4 regions of the Agrobacterium vaccinii genome follow, and region 2 is predicted to be linked to each of the others. Evidence: predicted binding sites of a transcription regulator. Region 2 holds the regulator's gene; each other region holds the start of a gene.
The links. Region 2 encodes PhoB, which activates phosphate uptake and scavenging genes when phosphate is short. Its sites were predicted from a motif close to TGTCATNNANCTGTCAT; they were not measured.
Positions count from the first base shown of each region.

Region 1 (4,197 bases), 1.3 Mb from region 2:
CGAAGGTGGAGTTCTTCGAAAATGCCGCGTTGGTATCTGTCGAAATGAGTTGCCGCTGATGGGCGATGTCGAGAATGTGCCGTTCCACATCTCCGATCTCTTTGGACGATCGTTTGAAATGAGAGGCGATATAATCGGGGATAGCAGGCATTCTTCGATCTCCAGCCAATGCTCAAAACCGCCCGGGACGACGGTCCGATAGTCTTGACGAGTAACCGGGGCCAATACCGAATTCAAATGAATTCGGTATCGGCATCACCGCCGTCAGCTGGATGGCTGAGCCGGATTGATCCACGCAAAACCGGGGAAGAACCGATCCTTGCTAAATTGTTTTCCGAACATCATATCGAATTGCAGCTGCCGATATTCGTTGATGGCGGAAGGGACCGCGCCTGTGCCCGTTGACCAGTCCGGCACGGCAGAGCCGTCTTTTTCCACCAGCATATGCCGGTCTATGACAGAGTAGGATGCCTGCACCTTGCCAAGAACGCCGGTGTAGAATGGGTCGGCGAAACCCGCAGTTTTCAGGACGTGGTAGGGCAGCAACGCAGGGCTGATCGTGCCGATCCTGTTATGCAATCCGGTTTTGGAGGACCAGACCACAAGCGGTGTTTCATGTTCTTTTCTCATGGTGTCGAGCGGCGCCCGGCGTGTCGCGACCATGCCTGGCATGTGGCCGCTTTCGACATAGACCTGCCCCAGCGGCGGCAGATGGTCTCCGAAGAGAACGATGACGGTCTCGCGCTCACGGTTCTTGGCCCAATCAATCAGCCGCGCAAAATTGTCGTCAGCTTCTGAAACGCCCTGCGCGTAAGTCGACAGCGCTTCTGCGGCACCATCCGAGAGCGGTCCACCCACGGACACGGTGTTTTGCCCGTATCGGTTGGGCTCGTAGGGGCCATGGCCCTGCAAGGTGACGGTGAAGAGGAACAGCGGCTTTTCCGCTGCATCCACCGTCTGCATGATTTCGGATGTCAGCGCCTCGTCGGAGGCAAACATGCCACGCTTTTCCATCGCCGGAAGTGTTTCTTCTGAGCGGAATTCCTCAAAACCAAAGGACTTGTAGACCTCGCGGCGGTTCCAGAACCAGTCCTGAAACGGATGCATGGCCATGGCGGAATAGCCTTCGGCACGGAAGAACGTTGCCAGCGAGGGAACGGGCTGGCGCACATATTGCTGATAGGGAATGCTGCCATAGGGCAGGAACGCGTTTGAAAAGCCGGTCAGTGCTTCGAACTCGACATTGGCAGTCATGCCGCCAAATTCGGGAGAGAAGATGTGGCCTGATTGCCGGCTGCGAATGTTTGGCATCGGATCGCGGGACAGCGAGACGTTGGGGAGCCGCGTCGGGTCCCAGAGCGACTCGCTCATGATCATGATGACATCCGGCCACTGACTGTGGTTGACGGCAAAAGCCGAACCATCTGAGGCGATGTCTGCAATTGTGTTTTCGCCATAGCCTGCCGGGGCTGAAACATTGGCCATGGGAATGTTGAACGCGAAGGCCATCAGAAAGCCGTTGTGCCGATAATTTTCCTTCTGGTCCCACATCATGGGAATAATGTTCAAACGGTCGCGGACCCAGGAGTTGTCAGAATATTCCATCAGCGACGCAAGGCCGGTCAGCAGCGGGACTGCGAGCGCCAAGCGAACCAGTCGTGCTCTCGCCGAAAGCGCCGGTGTGTGTTGGCGCACGAACCGCCATAGATGGATGGCACCTGCACCTGCCACGATCAAGCCGACCGCGAGCGCTACTGCCGTCAGCGGCTGGGCCTTCAGCATGGCAGGCATCAACTGCAAGATTTGACGCCCGAACAGCAGGTCGGATGGATAGAGTGGGTCGGAAAGAAAAAGCTGTTTCTGATGCGAGACGAAGGCCGTAACGAGCAGCACCGGGCCAGCGATGAGCAGCGACTGATATTGCCTGCCGAAAACGGCATCCAACGCCAACAGCGACAGGAGAATCGCGACCACGGTGGTGATGCCAGGCCGCACGGGCGAGGTGAGGAACGTGCCGACATCGTGTAGCGATCCGCGCGCGATCCACTCTACGCAGACGATCAGCAACAATGAGGCTAACGTCAGATTGACCAGCGGCTGAAGGTCGCCCGCGATGCTGGTTGGGTTGCGTGCCAACGGGTGCGAAAGGACGAGTTTCATCCTTTCGGCGACCGTTGTTTTGGGCGCCAAATTCCTCAATATTCTAACTCCGGTAGTCTGTGACGCACACGGTGAATCGGGCGTCATGAAGGTGTCATGTAACTGTCACATAAGCGGACTGAATGCGACATGAACTCTGCAAAATCCACAATCGTCCAGCATAACCTTTGCGTGAAATGCATCATGATGATGCTATGGTCGTTTTTTCGGTGACTTTAATTGCCTGCGTTGCACAGCGGGCATGACCACGGTAGACAAGTGTTATGAGCCAAATACACACCAATCCCAATGTTTTGCGAATTGCCGTCGGGCAGTTCAATCCCACAGTCGGCGATGTCTCTGGCAACCTTGCCAAGGCCCGCGAAGCCCGTGCGGACGCCGCATCGCAAGGTGCGGATCTGCTGCTCTTGTCGGAGCTTTTCATCTCCGGCTACCCACCGGAAGACTTGGTCCTAAAGCCATCCTTCCTGAAGTCTTGCCTGAAGGCGGTGGAAGAACTGGCTGCAGAAACGGCGGATGGCGGGCCGGGCGTGATCATCGGTTTCCCGCGTCAAGGTGAGACGGGGCGGCACAATTCCGTGGCGCTGCTGGATGGCGGCAAAATACTGGCACTGCGCGACAAGGTCGATCTGCCCAACTATGGCGAGTTCGACGAGAAACGTGTTTTCTCCGAAGGCTCCATTTCCGGTCCCTTCAATTTCCGGGGCGTTCGCATCGGCATTCCGATCTGCGAGGAAATCTGGAACGATCTCGGCGTTTGCGAAACGCTGGCCGAAAGCGGTGCGGAAATTCTGCTAGTGCCGAACGGCTCGCCATATTATCGCGGCAAAGTGGACGTGCGCCATCAGGTGGCCTTGCGACAAGTCATCGAAAGTGGCCTGCCGCTCGTCTTCGTCAACCAGGTCGGCGGTCAGGACGAACTGGTGTTCGATGGCGCAAGCTTTGCCTTCAATGCGGACAAGACGCTAGCCTTCCAGATGAGCCAGTTCGAATCGACGCTTTCGGTCACGGACTGGAAGCGGACCGAAAAAGGCTGGCATTGCAGCGAAGGACCGTTCTCGCAGATACCGGAAGGCGAGGAGGCTGATTACCGCGCCTGCATGCTGGGCTTCCGTGATTATGTGAACAAAAACGGCTTCAAAAGCGTCGTGCTGGGCCTCTCCGGCGGTATCGATTCGGCCATATGTGCGGCGATCGCGGTGGATGCGCTGGGTGAGGAGAGGGTGCGCTGCATCATGCTGCCCTATCGCTATACATCAGAGGATTCGTTCAAGGATGCGGCGGATTGCGCAAAGGCACTTGGATGCCGCTATGATATCGTGCCGATTGCCGATCCGGTCGATGGCTTCCTGTCTTCGCTGGCAGAACTGTTCGAAGGCACAGAAGAGGGTATTACCGAAGAGAACCTTCAGAGCCGCGCGCGCGGCACCATTCTTATGGCTGTCTCCAACAAGTTCGGCTCCATGGTCGTGACGACGGGCAACAAGTCCGAGATGTCGGTGGGTTACGCCACGCTGTACGGCGACATGAATGGCGGCTTTAACCCCATCAAGGACCTCTACAAGATGCAGGTCTACGCCATCTCCGCCTGGAGGAACAATCACGTGCCACCAACGGCGCTTGGCCCTTCCGGCGAGGTCATTCCCGCCAACATCATCTCCAAGGCGCCATCGGCTGAGCTACGTCCCAACCAGACCGATCAAGATTCGCTACCGCCCTATCCGGTGTTGGACGATATTCTGGAATGCCTGGTGGAGCAGGAAATGTCGGTGGAAGATATCGTCGCGCGTGGCCACGACATCGCAACCGTTCATCGCATCGAGCATCTGCTCTATCTGGCCGAATACAAACGCCGCCAATCCGCACCGGGCGTGAAGATCACCAAGAAGAATTTTGGTCGTGACCGGCGCTACCCGATCACCAACCGATTCAGGGATCGATGATGGAGAGTAATCGCTCGATAGACATTGAGTTTACGGACGAGGAGCGACGCTATATCGAGCTCATGTCGCTACAATCGGATAAGGTCTCTGCCTC
Region 1 is NZ_CP054150.1:1,578,426-1,582,622, reverse strand. Features, by position in the region: gene HRR99_RS07970 (DUF1003 domain-containing protein) at 1-151, opposite strand, end outside; gene HRR99_RS07965 (LTA synthase family protein) at 265-2,160, opposite strand; gene HRR99_RS07960 (NAD+ synthase) at 2,424-4,103, shown strand; gene HRR99_RS07955 (hypothetical protein) at 4,103-4,197, shown strand, end outside.
Region 1: the regulator PhoB is predicted to act here: its motif matches at 2,253-2,269, upstream of HRR99_RS07965 (LTA synthase family protein).

Region 2 (4,197 bases):
GGACGTTTCGGTCTATTACAGCGAGAAGCGTGCCCTCTACGATGTGAACCTCAATGTTCGCGAAAACACCGTGACGGCGCTCATCGGCCCGTCCGGCTGTGGCAAATCGACATTCCTGCGCACACTGAACCGCATGAATGACACGATCGATGGCTGCCGCGTTGCGGGTAAGATCACGCTCGACGAAGAAGACATCTACGATCAGACCATCGACGTGGTTGAACTGCGTGCCCGTGTCGGCATGGTGTTCCAGAAGCCCAACCCGTTCCCCAAGACGATCTACGAAAACATCGCCTACGGCCCGCGCATCCATGGTCTTGCCCGCAACAAGGCGGATATGGACCAGATCGTCGAGTCCAGCCTTCAGAAGGCCGGTCTGTGGAACGAAGCCAAGGATCGTCTGCACGAATCCGGCACCGGCCTGTCCGGCGGTCAGCAGCAGCGTCTGTGCATCGCCCGCGCCATTGCCGTTTCGCCCGAAGTCATTCTCATGGACGAGCCCTGCTCGGCGCTGGACCCGATCGCAACTGCTAAGGTCGAGGAGCTGATCCACGAACTGCGCGCCAATTACACCATCGTCATCGTCACCCACTCCATGCAGCAGGCTGCCCGTGTTTCGCAACGCACGGCCATGTTCCATCTGGGTCACCTGGTGGAAGAGAACGATACGGACAAGATGTTCACCAACCCGGATGACCAGCGCACGCAGGACTACATCATGGGTCGCTTCGGCTGATTGGCCGTAGGTTTAATCATTCGCGCCAAACGCTGGAGCCCTACCGGGCTTGCGAAAAAGCGCATCGAAACTGGAGAGTTCGAACATGCCGACACATTCGCATATCATGTCCGCCTACGATGAAGAGCTGAAGTTCCTGACCCGCCGTATCGCCGAAATGGGCGGTCTGGCAGAGCAGATGTGTGCCGATGCGGTGCGCGCGCTGGTCAACTCCGACGCGGCTCTAGCCCAGAAGGTCATCTCGGACGATACGATCCTCGATCACGCCGAGCGCGAGATTGGCGATAAGGCTATCGTTACCATTGCAAAGCGTCAGCCCATGGCGGCGGACCTTCGCGAGATCATCGGTTCGCTGCGCATCGCAGCCGATCTGGAGCGCGTGGGCGATCTGGGCAAGAACACCGCCAAACGTGTCATCGCGGTTGCCGGTACGGGTGTTCCGCGCAAGTTGGCGCGCGGTCTGGAGCATCTCTCCGAACTGGCTCTGGTGCAGCTCAAGGAAGTGCTCGACGTCTACTCCACCCGTTCCGCGGAAAAGGCGCAGGCCATCCGTGAGCGTGACGAGGAAATCGACGCCATGTACACGTCGCTGTTCCGCGAACTTTTGACCTACATGATGGAAGATCCGCGCAACATCACGACCTGCACGCACCTTCTGTTCTGCGCCAAGAACATAGAGCGCGTGGGTGACCACGCCACCAATATCGCCGAGACCATCTACTATATGGCAACCGGCAGCCAGCCGGAAGGCGAGCGTCCCAAGGACGACAGTTCCAACACGCTCGGTGCGATCACCGAGTAAGCCTCGTCGCATCGGCCCGATCCGTTCGGTCGGGCCGGATGCGTAAACCCACATGCCAATGCGTCCTTGCGGGCGCATGGCGTTCTCCCAAGATGGGCGGAGTCCTGAGCTATGGTGCCGAAAATCGCAGTTGTCGAAGACGAGGAAGCCCTCAGCGTTCTTCTTCGATACAATCTGGAATCTGAAGGTTACGACGTGGACACCATTCCGCGTGGCGACGAGGCGGAAATCCGTCTGCAGGAGCGAACCCCGGATCTTCTGATCCTCGATTGGATGCTTCCAGGCGTTTCCGGCATCGAGCTGTGCCGCCGCCTGCGCATGCGCCCGGAAACGGAGCGACTGCCGATCATCATGCTGACGGCCCGTGGCGAAGAGAGCGAGCGCGTACGCGGCCTGGCAACCGGCGCCGACGATTACGTAGTCAAGCCGTTCTCGACACCGGAACTGATGGCACGAGTCAAGGCCATGTTGCGCCGCGCCCGCCCGGAAGTTCTGTCATCGCTGTTGAAATGCGGCGATATCGAGCTGGACCGCGAAACCCATCGCGTCCATCGCAAGACGCGCGAAGTGCGTCTGGGGCCGACCGAATTCCGCCTGCTGGAGTTCCTAATGGTATCGCCGGGTCGAGTCTTCTCGCGCTCACAGCTTCTCGACGGTGTCTGGGGCCACGATATCTACGTGGATGAACGCACCGTGGACGTCCACGTAGGCCGTCTGCGCAAGGCGCTCAACTTCTCCAACATGCAGGATGTCATCCGCACCGTACGCGGCGCTGGCTACTCCATGGAAGCCTGAGAGCTTCAATACGCTCTGCGATGACGCCAATTGAGGCGTCATCAGCTGCGCCGAAATGGACGGCGTTCTCTATGAAATTGCAGAAAGCCAAGCCAAACCAAAGCCTGATGCATATCCCCGGCCATATATTTTCTACCTCTTTGACGGCTCCGAATGACGCTTATGGAGGGTGATTGTCCGGCGTGCAAGAGGCGAGGGCGGTCTGGTATTTGTTCAGCGAAATCAGTTATATCGGAGATATTGATCGTCGATTTGAATGAACAGTGAATAGGATTCCAAGTCGAATTTCAAATGACTGTCGCTGACGCCAAGAACAGGAATTTTGAAAATTAAGTTTGACTAGCTCGCCATAAACCTCTATCAATACGTCATCGATCTTTTGCTTGCTGAGCTTTGGTTACCGCGCGATTAGCACCGCGCTTTGAACTAACACTTCCTTTCAAAAAAATCGCTATATTCGCACACAGGGCACCTGTCCTGTGATCTGTAACTTATGCTTTGAAAGGGTTCATTATGACCACAGGCACAGTAAAATGGTTTAACTCCACCAAGGGCTTCGGCTTCATTCAGCCAGACAACGGCGGCGCTGATGCATTCGTGCACATCTCTGCTGTAGAGCGTGCAGGCATGCGCGAAATCGTAGAAGGCCAGAAGCTGAGCTACGATCTTGAGCGGGACAACAAGTCCGGCAAGATGTCTGCCTGCAATCTTCAGGCTGCTTAATACGGAATCTACTTTCCTTTGACCACGGATGTACTGGCACTGTTGAAAGTATGAGACCAACCGAGGTCAGGCAACGTTGCCTGGCCTTTTTTTGTGCCGCATGTCGGCCAGTCCCTTTAGGCGTCCATAAGCGTGTCGCACGAAATGTGCAGCAGTTTTGCGATAATGATATGCTTGAATGGACGCGAGGCGCTCTGAGCCAACCACTTCACATCCCGTTTAGGTCGATGTGACAGAAAGGGAATTCCATGACAGAAACGTATAGCAAGTCTCGCCAGCAGGCGGAGATCGCTTTCGGTGCGGCGCAATCCCAGTTTTTCGCCAAGGGCCATGCGGTTGACGAACTCAACTCGATCGCTCAAGCTCGTGATGAAAAGACGCTTCGGCTGCGTGAAGCGCGTCTTGCCAAGGAATTGCAGGACAGCACCACGCCTAAACCCACCCCTTCAAAGCGTGTCAAGAAATCCTGAGCCCGATCAGGCTGACACTTTCACTGGAGTAGAGATTTGAAAAATACTAAAAACGTGAAGAACAACGATCTTTCTGACCGTCGCAGCGCCGCTGCCGACGCGAAGGCAGCCCTTCTTCAGGCCTATCGTGCCGCCAAGGAAGCTGCCGAACCTTTGCGCGAAGCCAAGCAGGCCGAACGTATTGCCGCAGCAGAAGCCCGTGAGGCACGCCGTGCAGAGCGCGAGCAGCTGAAGCTGGAAGAGAAGAAGCAGGCCGAAGCTGAAAAGCTTCAACGCGAAGCTGAAATCGAAGCCGCAGCCAATGCTGAAGCCGAAGAGCGTAAGCTCGCCGAGAAAAGCCGCGTTGCCCGCGTGATCGAAGACGAAGCAGCCCGTAAGGCCGCGCGTGACCTTCGCTACGCCAACCGCAAGGCCCGCCAAGGCTGATACTGATAGCGCCACGGGTCCTTCGGGACGTACCAAGGGCGCTGTGAGTTTACATCGACATTGTGCAGTCTGAAAATCGATTTCGGTTTTCAGACCGATGCTTTGAAGTGCTGCGCGTCCAGCAGGGATGCGCCGCTTCGATCTTGATCAAAGTGATCACGGCTGCGAAAGCCGTTGCAATTTTCGCCCCCAATCCCGCAGTTCCCACCGTTTGCAACGTCCGAGCATCCCTCGGACGATCACAA
Region 2 is NZ_CP054150.1:267,338-271,534, forward strand. Features, by position in the region: gene pstB (phosphate ABC transporter ATP-binding protein PstB) at 1-736, shown strand, start outside; gene phoU (phosphate signaling complex protein PhoU) at 822-1,538, shown strand; gene phoB (phosphate regulon transcriptional regulator PhoB) at 1,650-2,333, shown strand; gene HRR99_RS01355 (cold-shock protein) at 2,847-3,056, shown strand; gene HRR99_RS01360 (hypothetical protein) at 3,305-3,526, shown strand; gene HRR99_RS01365 (DUF6481 family protein) at 3,563-3,952, shown strand.

Region 3 (4,197 bases), on a different replicon from region 2:
GTAGCCGCGCGTAAACCGTGGACCGTCCTCGCCCTGACCCTTGAACTGCGACACCATCTGGCATTCGGTAACCCTGATGGAGCCGACCGAGACGGCAAAGCCAAGCTCCGGGATATCGATTTCCAGTTCCACCATGCCGATGCGGACTTCGCCGACGAAGGGATGGGTTCGGCCATAACCACGCTGGGTGGAATAGGCCAGCGACAGTAGAAATCCCTCGTCGCCACGCGCCAGCGCTTGCAATCTGCGATCCCGCTCGACAGGAAACGCCGTCGGGTCTCGCGTCAGATCTCCGGGTTCCTTGTCCGAGGGACGGTCAGGCTCGATCAGGCCCTCGTCATCCAGAATGTCGGTCACTCTCGGGAAGACACTTCCGCCATTGATCGGGCGTCGGACGGGTTGCTCCACGGGCACATCACCGGCCATGTCGGGGTCGATTAGCCTGTGGGTATAATCGAATGTCGGACCCAGCAACTGGCCGCCGGGAATATCCTTATAGGTGGCCGAAACACGCCGTTCCACCTGCATCACGTCGGTGGCAACCGGTCTCGAACATCCAAAACGCGGCAATGTCGTTCTGTAGGCGCGCAGCAGGAATATCGCTTCGATGAGGTCGCCGCGAGACTGGCGCACGCACATCGCCGCCAGTTGCGGATCGTAAAGCGACCCTTCCGCCATGACCCTGTCGACAGCGAGCGACAATTGACCGGCAATCTGGTCCAGTGTCAGCGCAGGAACATCGCGATCTCCACGCCGCCGGTCTGCCAACAGCTTGTGTGCCTTGTCGATAGCCGCTTCGCCACCTTTTACCGCAACATACATGGCTTACATCTCCCTGATACGGGTCGTGCGCGGCAAGGCAATCGCCTCGCTGGCACAGACGAGAATGACATCGAAGCCGAGCGGATAGGTCGCGGTATTGGCCTGCATTGCAGCGGCAAATCCGTCCGGCAGACCTGTGGGGCACACAGTGCAGGTTGTCTCGATACCCGGTCCGGTCAGCTCAAGCGGCGCACCACCGGTGAGTGATGCAACCGACAGGATGAGCGTGGCAGAACGATCGGGATATTCCGATGTGCCACGTGCGAAGGCTTGCCATTGCGAGGTCTCGGTCGTTTCGGAAAGCACGAGGAAAGTGGCCGTCTCCGGCTTTTCGCAGATCGGCGCGCCGCTGTGAAAGGTCAGCCATGTCGCAGCCGGTCGCATGCCTTCGGCAGCTTCGAACCACACCGGCGTGTCGTAATCGCACAGCGTCAGAAGGATGGAAGAGGCGGCGGCGCACAGCGGAGCCGGGCCGCATGCCCGCCGACCCAGATCCGCCACGGTGCCGGGCGTCGAGAAAGCGTGCATAATGGAATGGAAAACATCCTGCGATGCAAAGACCGGATCGGCAAAGCCACCGTCGAAATTGACTGCGCTCATCAATCTTCTCCTCTCGCAACGGTAAAGAAGTCGACCTTCGTCGCTTCCGTTTCCTCGGCAAGACGGCGCCTTTCAGCCTCCTTCAGGACGAGTGCGGGACCGACGATGTCGGCATCGATCCGGGCGGCCCAGTCGGGCTGTTGGCGCAGGGCATCGAGATGCGCGACCATGCTGGCCTTTTGCTTGTCGCGCCCCAGAACGACGGAGTGCCCAACCTCGCCCGTGTCCAGTTTCACCGTGGCGCGGGTAACGCTGGCTTCGCCGAGATTGAAGGCGCCACCGCCACCACCCACCCTGCCCCGCACCATGACGGTGCCGATCTCTGGGCCGCGAACGGGTGTGGCGGGGGCCGCGCTCTGACTGATCGTGGTGTAATGCTGCGTCAGAAACTCTGCTGGAGCGCCACTCAGAATGTCCAGCGCCTGCTTCCTGTCGAATGTGTAAGTCGTCATATCGTCTTCGCTTCGTTATTTGTCTAATTGTATAGACAACCATTCTTATCTGACTTATACACCGAAATAAGTGACGCTAGAATGACAATGGGACGACAGGGCAAAAAATGAATGCACATGAGGACGGGATTTCCCTGTGGCGGCGAGTGGCAGATGGTATCCGAAGCGCTATCGCGGAGGGCACGATCACTGATCGCTTGCCCCCAGAAACCGAGTTGGCAGTGGAATTCGGAGTCAACAGACACACGGTAAGACGCGCGATCTCAGTGCTCTCCGCTGATGGTTTGCTGCGCGCGGAGCGTGGTCGCGGCACTTTCGTCAATGCGGTTCAGACACGGATTGTGTACCCCATCGGCGCGCGGGCAAGGTTTTCCGAAAACATTGCCCGCCAGTCTCTCGAACCATCTGGCCGTCTTATTCATGCGGAAATCGTGGCCGCCGACACGTCGCAGGCTAAGCTCCTGTCCTGCGCAACCGGCTCGCCCCTGCACCGGCTGGAACATCTGGCGGTGGCGGATGGCGTCCCCGTCTCACGCTCCGTCTCGCTGTTTTCCGCCACCCGCTTTCCCGGCATCATCACGGCCTATGCCGACACCGGGTCCATCACCAAGGCATTGCAACGCGAAGGCTTGGAAGATTATCGCCGCAAGGAGACGCGGTTGACGGCGGAACGGGTGTCGTCTCGCGATACGGAACTGCTGAATTGCGCGCCTGACAGCATCGTTCTGGTCAGCAAGGCAATCGACACCGATGTGGAACTCAATCCAATCCAGAGCATCGTGACCCGTTTTCTCGCAGATCGCATGGAGCTGGTGTTTTCTAATACTCCTTGACGATCGCAATCAACACAATGTGACCGATACCAAAACCGCACCTGAGCGCCGGAAAAGTATAATACTGAACGCCTGATATGGCTCAGCACTTTTGTGTCAGCCACAGCCAACCTCCATGCAATGCAGCAGAAATTGTCCGATTTTGCTGCATTGCAGGATAAATCTTGTGCCTCCAGCGTCAGCATATTGATGAAACAAAGTGGCACTGACACCTTTCCATCAGTGGTATGGTCAAAAAAGTATCAGCAATTTCTCCGCCGTGATGTGGAATGCAACTGCTGAAGTCCCGATGCTTCCTCCGACGCGAAGGTAGTTGGGAGGAGCCAATTGCCAACCTTAACGGGCTGTCGCGTTAGGGAGAGGATATTCATGCAACCCGATCTGGAACTGGTCCATATCCGCAAGGGCGAATCGTTCGCAGCGTGGACGCATGGCTACCCGTTCCGTACGGTCCGCTGGCATTATCACCCCGAATATGAAATTCATCTCGTCGTTGCGACCTCTGGCACATTTTACCTTGGCGACTTCGTCGGCACCTTCAGCCCCGGTCAGCTGATTATGACGGGACCGAACCTCCCGCAGAACTGGATCAGCGATATCGAGGTCGGTGAGATCGTCCCGGCCCGCTCGCTCGTCATCCAATTTCCCGAAGCCTTCATTGAGGATGCCAGCGCGTCCATGCCGGAAATGGATGCCGTGCGTCCCCTGCTGGACCGCAGCCGTCGTGGGCTGCTCTTTGATGATGCGACAAGCATGGCAGTAAGACCGCTCATCGAAAAACTACTCGAAGCGCAGGGTCTAAAGAGACTGGCACTGTTCTGGGACATTCTCGCCCTTCTCGTGGATGCCGATTACGAGGTGCTTGCCAGCCTCAGCTTCCAGCTCGACCTGACCGGCACCGAAGATAGCGGCATCAATCGCGCTTTGTCGCATCTGCGTGAAAACCTGACGGATCAGGTCGAAGAGGGTGAACTGGCGGCAATGGTGGGCCAGAGCCCGAGCGCATTTTCGCGTGCCTTCAAAAGACACACCGGCACGACGCTTGTTCGTTACCGCAACCAGCTGCGCATCGATCTGGCCTGCAAGATGCTGCTGGCCGATCTGGAGGTCAATGTCGCAGAGATCTGCTACGACGTCGGCTTTTCCAACCTATCCAATTTCAACCGGCATTTCCTCAAACTAAAGGGAATGTCCCCATCCCAGTTCCGCTCGAAATTCACGGCGCAGAAAGCGTTCATGATGGCGGACTGATCGAGCCTACCAGACGAAATCAACCCCATTCGGGCGGCGAGATGCTGTCCGGAAACGAGCAGGTATTGCCTGCATTCATCCATAAGGGAGGAACCTAGATGAAAAAGATGCTTCTTTCGGCCACCGCCGCACTCGCTCTGTTCGTCACGCCAGCACTTGCGCAGGAAAAGCTCAAGATCGGCATGACCTTTCAAGAATTGAACAACCCGTACTTCGTGTCCATGCAGGAAGCTTTGAAA
Region 3 is NZ_CP054151.1:732,582-736,778, forward strand. Features, by position in the region: gene HRR99_RS18435 (carbon-phosphorus lyase complex subunit) at 1-822, opposite strand, end outside; gene phnH (phosphonate C-P lyase system protein PhnH) at 826-1,422, opposite strand; gene phnG (phosphonate C-P lyase system protein PhnG) at 1,422-1,874, opposite strand; gene phnF (phosphonate metabolism transcriptional regulator PhnF) at 1,982-2,707, shown strand; gene HRR99_RS18455 (AraC family transcriptional regulator) at 3,077-3,958, shown strand; gene HRR99_RS18460 (ABC transporter substrate-binding protein) at 4,057-4,197, shown strand, end outside.
Region 3: the regulator PhoB is predicted to act here: its motif matches at 1,956-1,972, upstream of phnF (phosphonate metabolism transcriptional regulator PhnF).

Region 4 (4,197 bases), 1.4 Mb from region 2:
GCACCATCTTCACTGATTGCTTCGTCCAGGCATCGCTGCGTCTGCGCTATTTCGGCTTCTTCGTAGCCTTCCTCGTGCAATTCGTTAACGGCACCCGCGATGTGGTGGAAATGGTGACACAAATGCAGGCCGTCGTCCTGCTCATGGCCTTCGTCTGCATCCTCGCCCAGGCCTGCTTTGCTCGCTTCACCATCCGCTCCGTGCGGCGCATGTCGGTCGCCAAAAAGCTGAAAAATCCCCGCCGTACGCACTTCATCGCAGGCCGTGCCGTCACCGCCGGATACCGCCGTATCGCTGCCTGAAAATTCACTGTCACGTCCCGGCTTGCCGGAATCCTTACGATAGGTTAATGATCGCCGGATAGGGACTGCCTGCTTCGTTTGAAACGGGGGTATCAAGTGACAGGCGCACTCAAAGGCGGCAGCATGAAAATTTCAGGCAATTTTCGTCGAAAATCGGCGCTACTTCTGTCGTCCACGGTGGGCATCGCGCTGACACTGGCAGGATGCACCAGCGTCGAAGTGGCATCCAAGAGCGATGCGCTACAGCCGAAAATCGCCTCAGCGCCCCAGACACCCGCAAGCGTAACGACCGACGCCCAGGCCGCCTCAGCAGGCACGACCGCCCCCGTCGAAGTTGCGTCCAACACAGCAACTGAAACACTGCCCACCACCGCCGCCGTCAAGGGTGGCCGCGTGGCGCTTCCGCCAGCAGCGGAAATCGCAGCAGCCGCCGCCATAGACGCACAAATTCAGCCACAGGCCCAGACGACGGTTGAGGCCCAGCAGGTCGCACTCACAGCGCCAGCTGCACCTACACCTGCAACGACTGCGGTCATGCATCAGGCCAACACTGCCGCCCTGCCCCAGGTCGTTGCCATGAAGGGCAGCTTCCCACCGGCCCCTGGCGCGCCGGGAACACCTTCGGCTGCTGCCGTTCCACTGACAGAAGAGATGATGAAGCAGCAGAGCGTCATCCCGGTTCCGAAGCCGCAGGGCGCTATGCTCGCCTATGCCTCGGCCCCGCAAAATGCAGCGCTCGCCGCCATCAGCACCCGTGAAGGCCTGACCACCGCACCGGACGCCCCCACGATGATGGGTCGCCAGAAGCTCAGCGGCCTCATCAGCAAATACGCCACCATGTATGACGTGCCGGAAGATCTCGTGCACCGCGTGGTCATGCGCGAAAGCCGCTACAATCCCCGCGCCGTCAACGGCGGCCACTTCGGCCTCATGCAAATCAAACACGCCACAGCCCGCTCCATGGGCTTCGACGGCCCCGCCTCCGGCCTTTTCGACGCAGAAACCAACCTCAAATATGCCGTGAAATACCTGCGCGGCGCATGGATGGTTGCCGATAATGACCGCGACAATGCCGTCAGGCTCTACGCCCGCGGCTATTATTACGACGCCAAGCGCAAGGGCATGCTGCACGTGTTACGGAAGTAACGGCGGCTCGATCTTTTCCAATCATTGAATGTCGGCACATGGGGCTCCCCCCCTCTGCCCTGCCGGGCATCTCCCCCTCAGGTGGGGAGATCGAATCGTAGCAAGCTCTCGCCCATCTTGAACGTTGCGGATGGGATTAGGTGCGCGCGCCCAGCCGATCTCCCCACCTGAGGGGGAGATGGCCGGCAGGCCAGAGGGGGGTAAGCCAAGCCCGCCAACGTTTAATGCAGCATCCACACCCCGTCATCAAACTGTTGCGTCTCATCGCTAAACGCCTCTCAACCGAATGAGAGGTCGAATCCCATGACGAGTGTCGCGCCGAAGACCGGTTTCAGCAAAAACGTAAAACTCAAAGCCGCCCTCCTCCAGCACAAGGCCCTGTCCACCAGCGGCCTGTCGGAGCGCCTGTTCGGCGTGCTGTTTTCCGGTCTTGTCTATCCGCAAATCTGGGAGGACCCGGATGTCGACATGCAGGCCATGGAACTGCGCGAAGGCCACAGCATCGTTACCATCGGGTCAGGCGGCTGCAACGTGCTGGCCTATCTGTCGCGCCATCCCGCACGCATCGATGTCGTCGATCTCAATCCGCACCACATCGCGCTGAACAAGCTCAAACTCGCCGCCTTCCGCCATCTGCCTGCACATGGTGACGTTGTACGCCAGTTTGGCGTGGCGAATGTGCGCTCCAACAGCGATGGCTATGATCGCTTCATCGCCCCGCATCTGGATGCCCAGACCCGCGCCTATTGGTCCAGACGCACCCTGACGGGCCGTCGTCGCATCTCCGTATTCGACCGCAATATCTACCGCACCGGCCTGCTTGGCCGCTTCATCGGCGCGGGCCACGTTCTGGCGCGCCTGCACGGCGTCAAGCTTCAGGACATGGCGAATGCTCGCTCCATCGACGAGCAGCGGCAGTTCTTCGACAGCAAGGTCGCACCTCTCTTCGACAAGCCGATGATTCGCTGGCTGACGAAGCGTAAAAGCTCGCTGTTCGGCCTGGGCATTCCACCGCGCCAGTATGATGAGCTTGCAAGCCTTTCCGACGGCAACACGATTGCGCCGGTGCTGCGCCAGCGCCTCGAAAAACTGGCGTGCGACTTCCCGCTGAAGGATAACTACTTCGCCTGGCAGGCCTTCGCGCGCCGCTATCCTCAGTCACAGGAGGGCGCCCTGCCGGATTATCTGCGTCAGGATTACTATGCGGCAATTCGCGAAAACGCGGCCCGTGTGCATGTCCACCACGCGACCTTCACCGAACTGCTGGCCACAAAGCCTGCCTCATCGGTTGATCGCTACGTGCTGCTCGATGCGCAGGACTGGATGACCGATACGCAGATCAACGAGCTGTGGTCGCAGATCAGCCGCACGGCGGCACCTGACGCCCGCGTCATTTTCCGTACTGCGGCGGAAAAAAGCGTCATCGAGGGACGCCTCTCGCCGGATGTCGCCGCGCAGTGGACCTATCTCGCGGAGCGTTCGCAGGAGCTGAACGCGCGGGACCGTTCCGCCATTTACGGCGGCTTCCACATTTACCAGAGGGCCCAGGCATGAAGAGCATCGGCGATAATATCAGCCTCGGCGATGTCAAACACGCCAACCTGATGGACCGCATGTACCGCCACCAGCGGCACATCTACGATATAACCCGCAAATACTACCTTCTGGGCCGCGATACCACCATCGACAGGCTGGACGTTCCCCAGGGCGGCAGTCTGCTGGAAATCGGCTGCGGCACGGGCCGCAACCTCCTGCGCGCCTCCCGGCTATTTCCCACTGCAAAGCTCTACGGCCTCGATATTTCCGCCGAGATGCTGACGACCGCCAGCGAGAATTTCGGCGGCCATCGCGAACGCCCCATCCTGCGCGTTTCCGACGCCACCACCTTCAAGCCCAGCGAATTCAGCCGCACCAACGGCTTTGACCGTGTGATGATTTCCTACGCCGTGTCGATGATACCGGATTGGGAAAAGGCAATCGAACGCGCCGTGCTGGCACTTGCCCCCGGCGGTTCGCTGCACATCGTGGATTTTGGCCAGCAGGAAGACCTGCCCCGCTGGTTCCGCAGCCTGCTTCAGGCCTGGCTCACGAAATTTCACGTCACGCCACGCAACAACATGCGCTACGTGCTGGAAGCCATCGCAGGCACCCACAATGCCACACTGGAGTTCCAGCCAATCATGCGTGGTTACGCATGGCGCGCTGTGCTGACGCTGCAGAAGGGTTGAAGTCGAAACATAGCCCACGGCAGTGGGTGTGGCTCACCCCCCTTGTAACTTCCCTTCACCGTCATTTGGGTGTGTACTGTCCAGTGCGGTGGCGGATGTGAGACCGAAGCCCCTTAGGGACACCAAGCCCGTGGCAGAGCCCGGTCGTGCATCCGCCGTTCCATCGAACCCGAACAGTCGCCAGGGCCGCTTGCGCGAGCAAAGCCCGCTTAGGCAAGGATGGGATAAGATGGATATTATCGTTGGTATAGATGTCTCCAAGGATCGCCTCGACGTTGCGGTTTCACCCTCAGGTACAAGCTTTTTCGTCGGAAACGACCATGACGGCATCGAAGAGCTGGTGCTTCGCCTCAAGGCGGAAAAGGTTGATCTCGTGGCCGTGGAGGCGACGGGCGGCTTCGAAACGCTGGCGGTGGCAAAGCTTGCGGCGTGCGACATCTGCGTGATCGTCGTCAACCCGGCGCAGGTCCGGGCCTATGCCAACGCCATCGGTCGGCGTGCCAAGACCGATGCGATCGATG
Region 4 is NZ_CP054150.1:2,016,157-2,020,353, forward strand. Features, by position in the region: gene HRR99_RS10075 (LysE family translocator) at 1-302, shown strand, start outside; gene HRR99_RS10080 (transglycosylase SLT domain-containing protein) at 399-1,448, shown strand; gene HRR99_RS10085 (BtaA family protein) at 1,752-3,002, shown strand; gene HRR99_RS10090 (class I SAM-dependent methyltransferase) at 2,999-3,676, shown strand; gene HRR99_RS10095 (IS110 family RNA-guided transposase) at 3,906-4,197, shown strand, end outside.
Region 4: the regulator PhoB is predicted to act here: its motif matches at 1,690-1,706, upstream of HRR99_RS10085 (BtaA family protein).